Regions from separate parts of the Streptomyces sp. NPDC017095 genome, predicted to be linked through region 2. Evidence: riboswitches for the same ligand, from Rfam matches in the RefSeq annotation. Region 2 holds a riboswitch; the other holds the start of a gene.
What was found. A riboswitch is a leader RNA that binds a small molecule or an ion and turns the genes downstream of it on or off. The one in region 2 is predicted to bind thiamine pyrophosphate.
Positions count from the first base shown of each region.

Region 1: another riboswitch for thiamine pyrophosphate. It lies ahead of thiO (glycine oxidase ThiO); the one in region 2 lies ahead of ACH4OA_RS21920 (thiamine ABC transporter substrate binding subunit).

Region 1 is NZ_JBIROU010000011.1:124,477-129,032, forward strand. It holds gene ACH4OA_RS22910 (NAD(P)/FAD-dependent oxidoreductase) at 50-1,282, opposite strand; gene ACH4OA_RS22915 (hypothetical protein) at 1,315-1,665, opposite strand; TPP riboswitch at 1,719-1,829, shown strand; gene thiO (glycine oxidase ThiO) at 1,827-2,996, shown strand; gene thiS (sulfur carrier protein ThiS) at 2,993-3,205, shown strand; gene ACH4OA_RS22930 (thiazole synthase) at 3,209-4,003, shown strand; gene pknB (Stk1 family PASTA domain-containing Ser/Thr kinase) at 4,143-4,556, shown strand, end outside.
Region 2 is NZ_JBIROU010000010.1:231,609-236,164, reverse strand. It holds gene ACH4OA_RS21925 (iron ABC transporter permease) at 1-809, opposite strand, end outside; gene ACH4OA_RS21920 (thiamine ABC transporter substrate binding subunit) at 848-1,921, opposite strand; TPP riboswitch at 2,003-2,109, opposite strand; gene rlmN (23S rRNA (adenine(2503)-C(2))-methyltransferase RlmN) at 2,133-3,239, opposite strand; gene ACH4OA_RS21910 (cytochrome P450) at 3,300-4,556, opposite strand, start outside.

The DNA of each region.
Region 1 (4,556 bases), on a different contig from region 2:
TCCGCGGGTCCGTCGTGGCCGGTCACGCCCCCGCGGGCGGCCGTGGCGCTCAGTCGGCCGTGGCGTTCTTCAAGGGGCAGGCCGGGTCCGACAGGGCCCCCGGATCCATGGCGCGGCCGGCCTCGATCAGCCGGCGGCCCTGGGCGAGATCCCGGGGCCGGCCCACGGCCAGCAGGGCGACCAGGCGGCCCGCGCGCAGCCAGCAGACCGTCCAGGACGGGCCGGCCGGGTCGCCGCGCCACACCAGGCGGTCGGCCGCGGCGTGGTGCCCGGCGTACTGCACGAACCGGCCGAACTGCTCCGACCAGAAGTACGGCACCGGGTCGTAGACCGCGGGGGTCTCGCCGAGGATGTTCGCGGCGACCGTGCGCGGGCCCTGAAGGGCGTTGTCCCAGTGGTGGACGAGGAGCCGTTCGCCGTAGCGGGCCGACGGGAAGGACGCGCAGTCGCCCACGGCGTACACGTCCGGCAGCGAGCTGCGCAGCCGGTCGTCGGTGAGGACCTCGCCGTGCGCGCCCAGGGCGACGCCGGAGCCGGCCAGCCAGGCGGTGGCGGGACGGGCGCCGATGCCGACGACGACGGCGCCCGCGGGCAGCCGGGTGCCGTCGGCGAGCACCACCGCGCCGGGCTCGACCCGCGCCACGCGCGCGCCGGTGCGCAGTGCGACGCCCGCGTCGGCGTACCAGGCGGCCATGGGCGCGGCGGCCTCGGCGGGCAGGGCGCCGGCCAGCGGCCGGCCGGCGGCCTCCACGACGGTCACCGCGCAGCCGGCCTCGCGGGCGGCGGTGGCGAACTCGGCGCCGATCCAGCCGGCGCCCACGACGACGACGTCGTGCTGCCGGGCCAGCACGGGCCGCAGCCGGCCGGCGTCGTCCAGGGTGCGCAGCAGGTGCACGCCGGGCACGCCCTCGGTGCCGGGCAGCGTGACCGGTTCGGCGCCGGTGGCGAGGACCAGGACGTCGTAGGGCACCGGGCCCGCCTCGGTGTCCAGCTCGCGTGCGTCCGCCCGCAGGCCGCGCACCGCGCAGCCGAGCCGCAGTTCGACCCCGAGGGACTCGAAGTCGACGTCGAAGGCGGAGTCCTCGGCCTTGCCGAGCAGGACCGCCTTGGACAGCGGCGGCCGGTCGTAGGGCTGGTGGGGTTCGGCGCCGATGACGGTCACCCGGCCCCGGAAGCCCTGTTCCCGCAGGGCCACGGCGGTCTGCACCCCGGCCATGCCCGCGCCGACGACGACCACGCGCGGCCCCGGTGACGTGCCCTCTTGTGCTGTCTGCTCGCTCACCCGGTCACCTTAGACACATGACGGAACGTCAGTCAGCGGGCGTGCTCGGTGACCTGGTCCACAACGCTCGTGCCGGCGCCCGGACCGGACTCCCACTCCCAGGTCTCCGTCAGCCGCAGCCGCCCGTCCGGCAGCTCCCCGACCGTGGACACGCAGTGCCCGGAGGCGGTCGTCCCGTCGGTCCTGAGCTGCACGTACCGGAAGTCCAGCCGGTCGCCCTCGCGGGTGCCGACCAGATGGCCGCGCACCACGTCGCCGCCCGCGTACTCGGCCCAGACGGCGCCGTCCCGCTCGTGGTACGCGAACCGGGTGGCGGTGCCCACCTGGCCCGGGTCCTGGTCCGACACGGGGGCGAAGGCGAGTCCGTCGAGCGACCGGGCCATGGAACGGGGCTCCCTTACGGGTGAGGAGGGGTGCGGGCTAGGGTGGCCACCGTACAAGCACTCGCGGGAGCCCGGACGACCGGGCTGAGAGGGAGGCTCGCGGCCTCCGACCGTACGAACCTGATCCGGGTCATGCCGGCGAAGGGAGGGGCTCACCGCCCATGTCGTCACGTACGTCCGACGTCCTCGTCATCGGGGGCGGAATCATCGGCCTGGTCACGGCCTGGCGCGCGGCGCAGCGCGGGCTCGCCACAGCCGTCGTGGACCCCGCGCCCGGGGGCGGCGCCGCGCAGGTGGCGGCCGGGATGCTGGCCGCGGTCACCGAGCTGCACTACGGCGAGGAGACACTGCTCGGGCTGAACCTGGAGTCGGCCCGCCGCTATCCGGAGTTCGCCGCCGAGCTGACCGCGCTGACCGGCCAGGACCTCGGCTACCGGCGCTGCGGCACCCTCGCCGTGGCGCTGGACGCCGACGACCGGGCCCACCTGCGCGAACTGCACGCGCTCCAGCAGCGCTGCGGTCTGGCGGCGCAGTGGCTGTCCGGGCGGGAGTGCCGGCGCCTGGAACCGATGCTGGCGCCCGGGGTGCGCGGCGGGCTGCGGGTCGACGGCGACCACCAGATCGACCCGCGCCGGCTGGCCGCGGCCCTGGTCGCCGCGTGCGAGCGGACCGGTGTGGTGTTCCACCGCGACCGGGCGGAGCGCCTGGACGTGGTCGCGGACCGGGCCGCCGGCGTCACCACGGCGGACGGCACCGGGCTGCGCGCGGAGCAGGTGGTGCTCGCCGCCGGCAGCCTGAGCGGCCGCCTCGCGGGCGTGCCGCGGGAGCTGTCGCCGCCGGTCCGGCCGGTCAAGGGGCAGGTGCTGCGGCTGACCGTGCCGCCCCGGTACGCGCCGTTCCTGAGCCGGACCGTACGGGCCGTGGTGCGCGGCGGCCACGTCTATCTGGTGCCCCGGGAGAACGGCGAGCTGGTCGTCGGCGCCACCAGCGAGGAGCTGGGCTGGGACACGACGGTCACGGCCGGCGGCGTGTACGAGCTGCTGCGCGACGCCCACGAGCTGGTGCCCGGCATCACCGAGCTGCCGCTCACCGAGACCCGGGCCGGACTGCGCCCCGGCTCCCCCGACAACGCGCCGCTGCTCGGCCCGTCCGGCCTGGCCGGGCTGCTGCTGGCCACCGGTCACCACCGCAACGGGGTGCTGCTCACGCCGGTCACCGGGGACGTCCTGGCGCACACCCTGACCACCGGCGAACTCCCCGAAGAGGCACGTCCCTTCACTCCCCGGCGCTTCGGTGCCGCCCGCCCGGAACAGCAGGAGCAGCCCGTATGAGCACCTCCGTGACCATCTCCGTCAACGGCGAACCCCGCCGTGTCGCGCCGGGCACCGCACTGGACGCCCTGGTGCGCACGCTCACCGCGGCGCCGCGCGGGGTGGCCGCCGCCGTCAACGAGACCGTCGTCCCGCGGGCGCGGTGGGCGGCGACCGCGCTCGCCGAGGGCGACCGCGTCGAGGTCCTCACCGCCGTACAGGGAGGCTGAGCCATGGCCGACGATCCGCTGGTCCTCGGTGACCTGGCCTTCTCCTCCCGGCTGATCATGGGCACGGGCGGGGCGCCCAGCCTGGAGGTGCTGGAACGGGCGCTGGTCGCCTCCGGCACGGAGCTGACGACCGTCGCGATGCGGCGGGTGGACCCTTCCGTGCACGGCTCGGTGCTCTCGGTGCTGGAACGGCTCGGCATCCGGGTGCTGCCGAACACGGCGGGCTGTTTCACGGCCGGCGAGGCCGTGCTGACCGCCCGGCTGGCCCGGGAGGCGCTCGGCACGGACCTGGTGAAGCTGGAGGTGATCGCCGACGAGCGGACGCTGCTGCCCGATCCGGTGGAGACGCTGGAGGCGGCGGAGACGCTGGTCGACGACGGGTTCACGGTGCTGCCGTACACCAACGACGATCCGGTGCTCGCGCGCCGGCTGGAGGACGCCGGGTGCGCCGCCGTCATGCCGCTCGGCTCGCCGATCGGCTCCGGGCTCGGCATCCGCAATCCGCACAACTTCCAGCTCATCGTGGAGCACGCGCGCGTGCCGGTGATCCTGGACGCGGGGGCCGGCACGGCGTCCGACGCGGCGCTGGCCATGGAGCTGGGCTGCGCGGGGGTGATGCTGGCGTCGGCGGTGACGCGGGCGCAGGAGCCGGAGCGGATGGCCGCGGCGATGCGGCACGCGGTGGAGGGGGGCCGGCTGGCCCGGCTGGCGGGGCGGATCCCGCGGCGCTACCTCGCGGAGGCGTCCTCCCCGGCGGAGGGTCTGGCCCGGCTGGACCCGGAGCGGCCGGCGTTCTGACGGCGCCCGCCCGCGCGGTCCCGGAGCCCGCCGTGTGACCCTCGTCCCGCGTGCCGCTCGTCACAGGTCGGCCGCAGTGCCGCCGCGGGGGCGGCCGGCGGGGCGGGGGCGCGGGCGGTGCCTCGTAGACTCGCCTCTCGTGGATACGACCCTTCAGGACCCCTTGGTCGGGCAGGTGCTCGACGGCCGCTACCGCGTCGACGCGCGGATCGCGGCGGGCGGGATGGCCACGGTCTACCGGGCCCTGGACACCCGTCTGGACCGTGTGCTCGCGCTGAAGGTGATGCACCCGGCGCTCGCGGCCGACGGGTCGTTCGTGGAGCGGTTCATCCGGGAGGCCAAGTCGGTCGCCCGGCTCGACCACCCGAACGTGGTGCAGGTCTTCGACCAGGGCACCGACGGGTCGTACGTCTACCTGGCGATGGAGTACATCGCCGGCTGCACGCTGCGGGACGTGCTGCGCGAGCGCGGCGCCGTGCAGCCGCGGGCCGCGCTGGACATCCTGGAGCCGGTGCTCGCCGCGCTCGGTGCCGCGCACCGGGCCGGGTTCGTG
Region 2 (4,556 bases):
CGCGGCCGGCGGGCGGTCGTCGCGGCGTCGACCAGGCGCAGCGCGCTCTCCCGCCGCCGTACCGTCCAGGCGTGCACGGCGAGGATCGCGCCGACGGCGGCGAACTGCACCAGGGTGAGGACGGCGGCCGTGGCCAGGTCGAAGGTCTCGGAGGTCTGCCGGTAGATCTCCACCTCGATGGTGGAGAAGGCGGGACCGCCGAGGATCTGCACCACTCCGAAGGAGGTGAAGGTGAACAGGAACACCATCAGGGCGGCGGCGGCCACGGCGGGCCCGAGCGCGGGCAGCGTGACCTTGCGCCAGGCCGTCAGCGGGGAGGCGCCCAGCATCCGCGCGGCCTCCTCCTGCCGGGGATCGAGCTGCGCCCACAGGCCGCCGACCGTGCGGACGACGACCGCGTAGTTGAAGAAGACGTGGGCCAGCAGGATCGCCCACACCGTGGTGTCCAGCCGTACCCCCCACAGCTCGTCCAGCAGGCCGCCCCGGCCGACCAGCGCCAGGAAGGCGCTGCCGGCGACGACGGTGGGCAGCACGAACGGGACCGTGACGACGGCCCGCAGCAGGTGCCGGCCGGGGAAGTCGAGGCGGGCGAAGACATAGGCGGCGGGCAGCGCGAGCAGCAGGGTGAGCGCGGTGGAGGCGAGCGCCTGCCAGGTGGTGAACCACAGCACCTGCCGCAGGTCCGGCTGGGTGACGACGTCCGCGATCCGGCCGAGGTGCCAGGTGCCGTCCGTCTTCAGCCCGCGCGCGACGATCGCGGCGACCGGCCAGGCGAAGAACACGGCGAAGAACGCGACGGGCAGGGCCATCAGCCCCAGCCGCGCCGCGCTCCCGCGCCGGGTCCGGGCTACTTCAGTACGAGCGAGGTCCACGACTTGACCCACTGGTCGCGGTTGGCGGCGATCTTCCCGGGGGCCAGGGTCCGCGGGTCCTTCGCCGCCGGACCGTACCGCGTGAACTCGGCCGGCACCTTCGCGCCCTTCACCACCGGGTAGACGAACATGTTCAGCGGCATGTCCTCCTGGAACTGCCTGGTGAGCAGGAAGTCGAGGAGCGCCTTGCCGCCCTCGGGGTTGCGGGCGCCGGCCAGCAGCCCGGCGTACTCGGTCTGCCGGAAGCAGGTGCCGTACGCCACGCCGGTCGGGGCGGTTGCGGGCCGCTTCTTGGCGTAGATCACCTCGGCGGGCGGGGAGGAGGCGTACGACACGACGAGCGGCCGGTCGCCGCCGGCCTTCCTGCCCTCGGAGGAACCGGAGAACTCCTGGTAGTAGGCCTGCTCCCAGCCGTCGACGACCTTGACGCCGTTGGCCTCGAGCTTCTTCCAGTACCCCTCCCAGCCGTCGTCGCCGAACGCGGCGGCGCTGCCGAGCAGGAAGCCGAGGCCGGGCGAGGAGGTGGCCGCGTTCTCGGTGACGAGGAGGTCCTTGTACCGGGGCGCGGCGAGGTCGGCGAAGGTCCGCGGCGGGGTCAGCTTGTGCTCGCTGAAGTAGGCCTTGTCGTAGTTGACGCAGATGTCGCCGGTGTCGACGGGCGTGACGCGGTGCCCGGCCTGGCCGGCGCGGTCCGCGGGCGGGATCGCGGCGGAGCCCTTCGCCTCGTACGGCTGGAACAGGCCGTTGTCCAGGGCCCGGGAGAGCAGGGTGTTGTCGACGCCGAAGAAGACGTCGCCCTGCGGGTTGCCCTTGGTCAGGATCGCCTTGTTGACGGCCTGTCCGGCGTCGCCGTCCTTGAGGACCCGCAGCTTGTACCCGGACCGCTTCTCGAAGTCCTTGACGACGCTTTTGGAGACGGCCCAGGAGTCGTGGCTGACCAGGGTGACGGTCTTGGCGCGGGCGGAGTCCCCGGTGTCCGACGACCCGCACCCGGAGAGGGCCAGCAGGCCGAGACCGGCCGCCGCGGCCACGAGGGTCTTGGTGTGCACGTGAAGTGTCCTCCTGGAGTGGGCCAGGAAGAGACGCGGCCCTGTCCGGGGCTCCGCGGAGACCCGGACAGGGCGCAACAGCTTGAGTGGTGACCGAACTTCCTACCCAGAATGACCTGGGCGAGGTTCAGAGGGTCTGCGGCCCGGTGCCGCACTCTCAGCGCTGTGGCGCTCCCCTGTCGGAATATGAAGATATGTGGACGTGGTCAGATTACCGTTCGGTGGCCGCGAGCTGACCACAGGCTCCGTCGATCTCCTGACCGCGGGTGTCCCGGATGGTGACCGGCACCCCGTGCGCGGCGATGGCCTCCACGAACGCCTTCTCGTCCGCCGGCCGCGACGCGGTCCACTGGGAGCCCGGCGTCGGGTTCAGCGGGATCAGGTTGACGTGCACGGGCCTGCCCTTGAGCAGCCGGCCGAGCCGGTCGCCGCGCCAGGCCTGGTCGTTGATGTCGCGGATCAGCGCGTACTCGATCGACAGCCGGCGTCCGCTCTTCGCGGCGTACTCGAACCCGGCGTCCAGCACCTCGCGGACCTTCCAGCGGGTGTTCACCGGGACGAGGGTGTCGCGCAGCTCGTCGTCGGGGGCGTGCAGGGAGATCGCCAGCCGGCACTTGAAGTCCTCGTCGGCGAACCGGTGGATGGCCGGCACCAGGCCCACGGTGGAGACGGTGATCCCGCGCTGGGAGAGGCCGAGCCCGTCCGGGGCCGGGTCGGTGAGCGCCCGGATGGCACCCACGACCCGCTTGTAGTTGGCGAGCGGCTCGCCCATCCCCATGAAGACGATGTTGGACAGCCGCGCCGGACCGCCCGGCACCTCGCCGTCGCGCAGCGCCCGCATGCCGTCCACGATCTGGTGGACGATCTCGGCGGTGGACAGGTTCCGGTCGAGACCCGCCTGGCCGGTGGCGCAGAACGGGCAGTTCATCCCGCAGCCGGCCTGCGAGCTGATGCACATGGTCACCCGGTCCGGGTACCGCATCAGCACGGACTCCACCAGGGTGCCGTCGAACAGCCGCCACAGCGTCTTGCGCGTGGTCCCCTGGTCGGTGGACAGATGCCGGACGACGGTCATCAGCTCCGGGAACAGCGCTTCCTGCAGCTTGGCGCGCGAACCGGCGGGGATGTCGGTCCACTGCTCGGGGTCGTGCGCGTACCGCGCGAAGTAGTGCTGCGCGAGCTGCTTGGCGCGGAACGGCTTCTCCCCGACCTCGGCCACCGCGTCCTTGCGCTCGGCGGGCGTGAGATCGGCGAGATGCCGCGGCGGCTTCTTGGCTCCGCGCGGGGCGACGAAAGTGAGTTCTCCGGGCTTAGGCATGGCGTTACCAGTGTCGCAGATCGACCCGGGTGTCCCGGAGAGATGTCGGGGAGGCGTGCCTCACCATCTCACCGGCAGGGACTCCGGGCCCCGGAGCAGGCCCCGGCGGTGGAAGGGCACGTCCTCGGGAGGTACGGCCAGGCGGATGCCGGGGAAGCGGGCGAGCACCGAGCCGATCATGATCTCGGCCTCCATCCGGGCCATGACGGCGGCCAGGCAGTGGTGCGGGCCGTGGCCGAAGGCCAGGTGGGCGGGGTGGTCCCGGTCGAAGTCCAGGGTGTCGGGGCCGGGGAACACCGCGGGGTCGCGGTTGGCGGCGACGTAGGCGTTGTAGACCACGTCGCCGGCGCGGATCAGCCGGCCGCCGATCGTGACGTCCTCGGTGGCGATCCGGGGGATGCCGACGCCGTTGCGGTGCGGGACGTAGCGGAACAGTTCCTCCACGGCCCGGGGCAGCAGCTCCGGTGCGCGGCGCAGCCGGTCCAGGTGCGCGGGGTGGGTGAGCAGCGCGTACATCATCGCCGCGCTGTTGGTACGGACCGCGTGGCCGCCGCTGACCTGGACGGCGATCGCCAGGGAGACCGCCTCGTCGTCGGTGATCTCGCCGGTGGCGGCGGCGCGGGCGAGCACTCCCGCCAGATCGTCGCGGGGTTCCTCGCGGCGACGGCGCAGCAGTTCCGTGATCCGGGCCCGGGTCTCCCGGGCGGCCTCCCGGGCCCGCTCCCCCGAGCCGGCGCCCGCCGACAGCAGGGCCTCGCCGGTCGCGGCCCACCGCTGCCAGTCCCACTCGTCCACGCCGAGGAAGTCGCGGAGCACGGCGATCGGGAAGGGGCCGTGCAGATGGGCCACGAGGTCGGCCGGTGCGCCGGCGCGCGCCATGCCGTCGAGCAGTCCGGCGGCCCGGCGCTCGGCGAGCGGGCGCAGCCGCCGCATGCTCGGCCCGGTGAAGGCACGGGCGACGACCCGGCGCAGCAGGGTGTGCCGGGGCGGGTCGGTGTACTGCAGGCCGGCCGTCTGCGAGGCGACGGGCGCCGGGCGCATGCTGGTGACCGCGCGGCCGGCGACCCGGGCCCGGGAGAAGCGCGGGTCGGAGGTGACGAGGCGCACGTCGTCGTACCGCGTGACCAGCCAGGCCCAGCCCACGCCGTACGGCAGCCGGATCCGGCTGACCGGCTCCACGCGCAGCAACGCGTCCAGAAACGGATCGGGATCGAGCCCCGGCAGATCACCGACGGACCAGGACCGCACGGGTGAAGCGGAAGCGACGGGACAGGCCGCGGGGCCGGGGTTCCCGGGCGGGGGCGGGCTGCCGGCGGG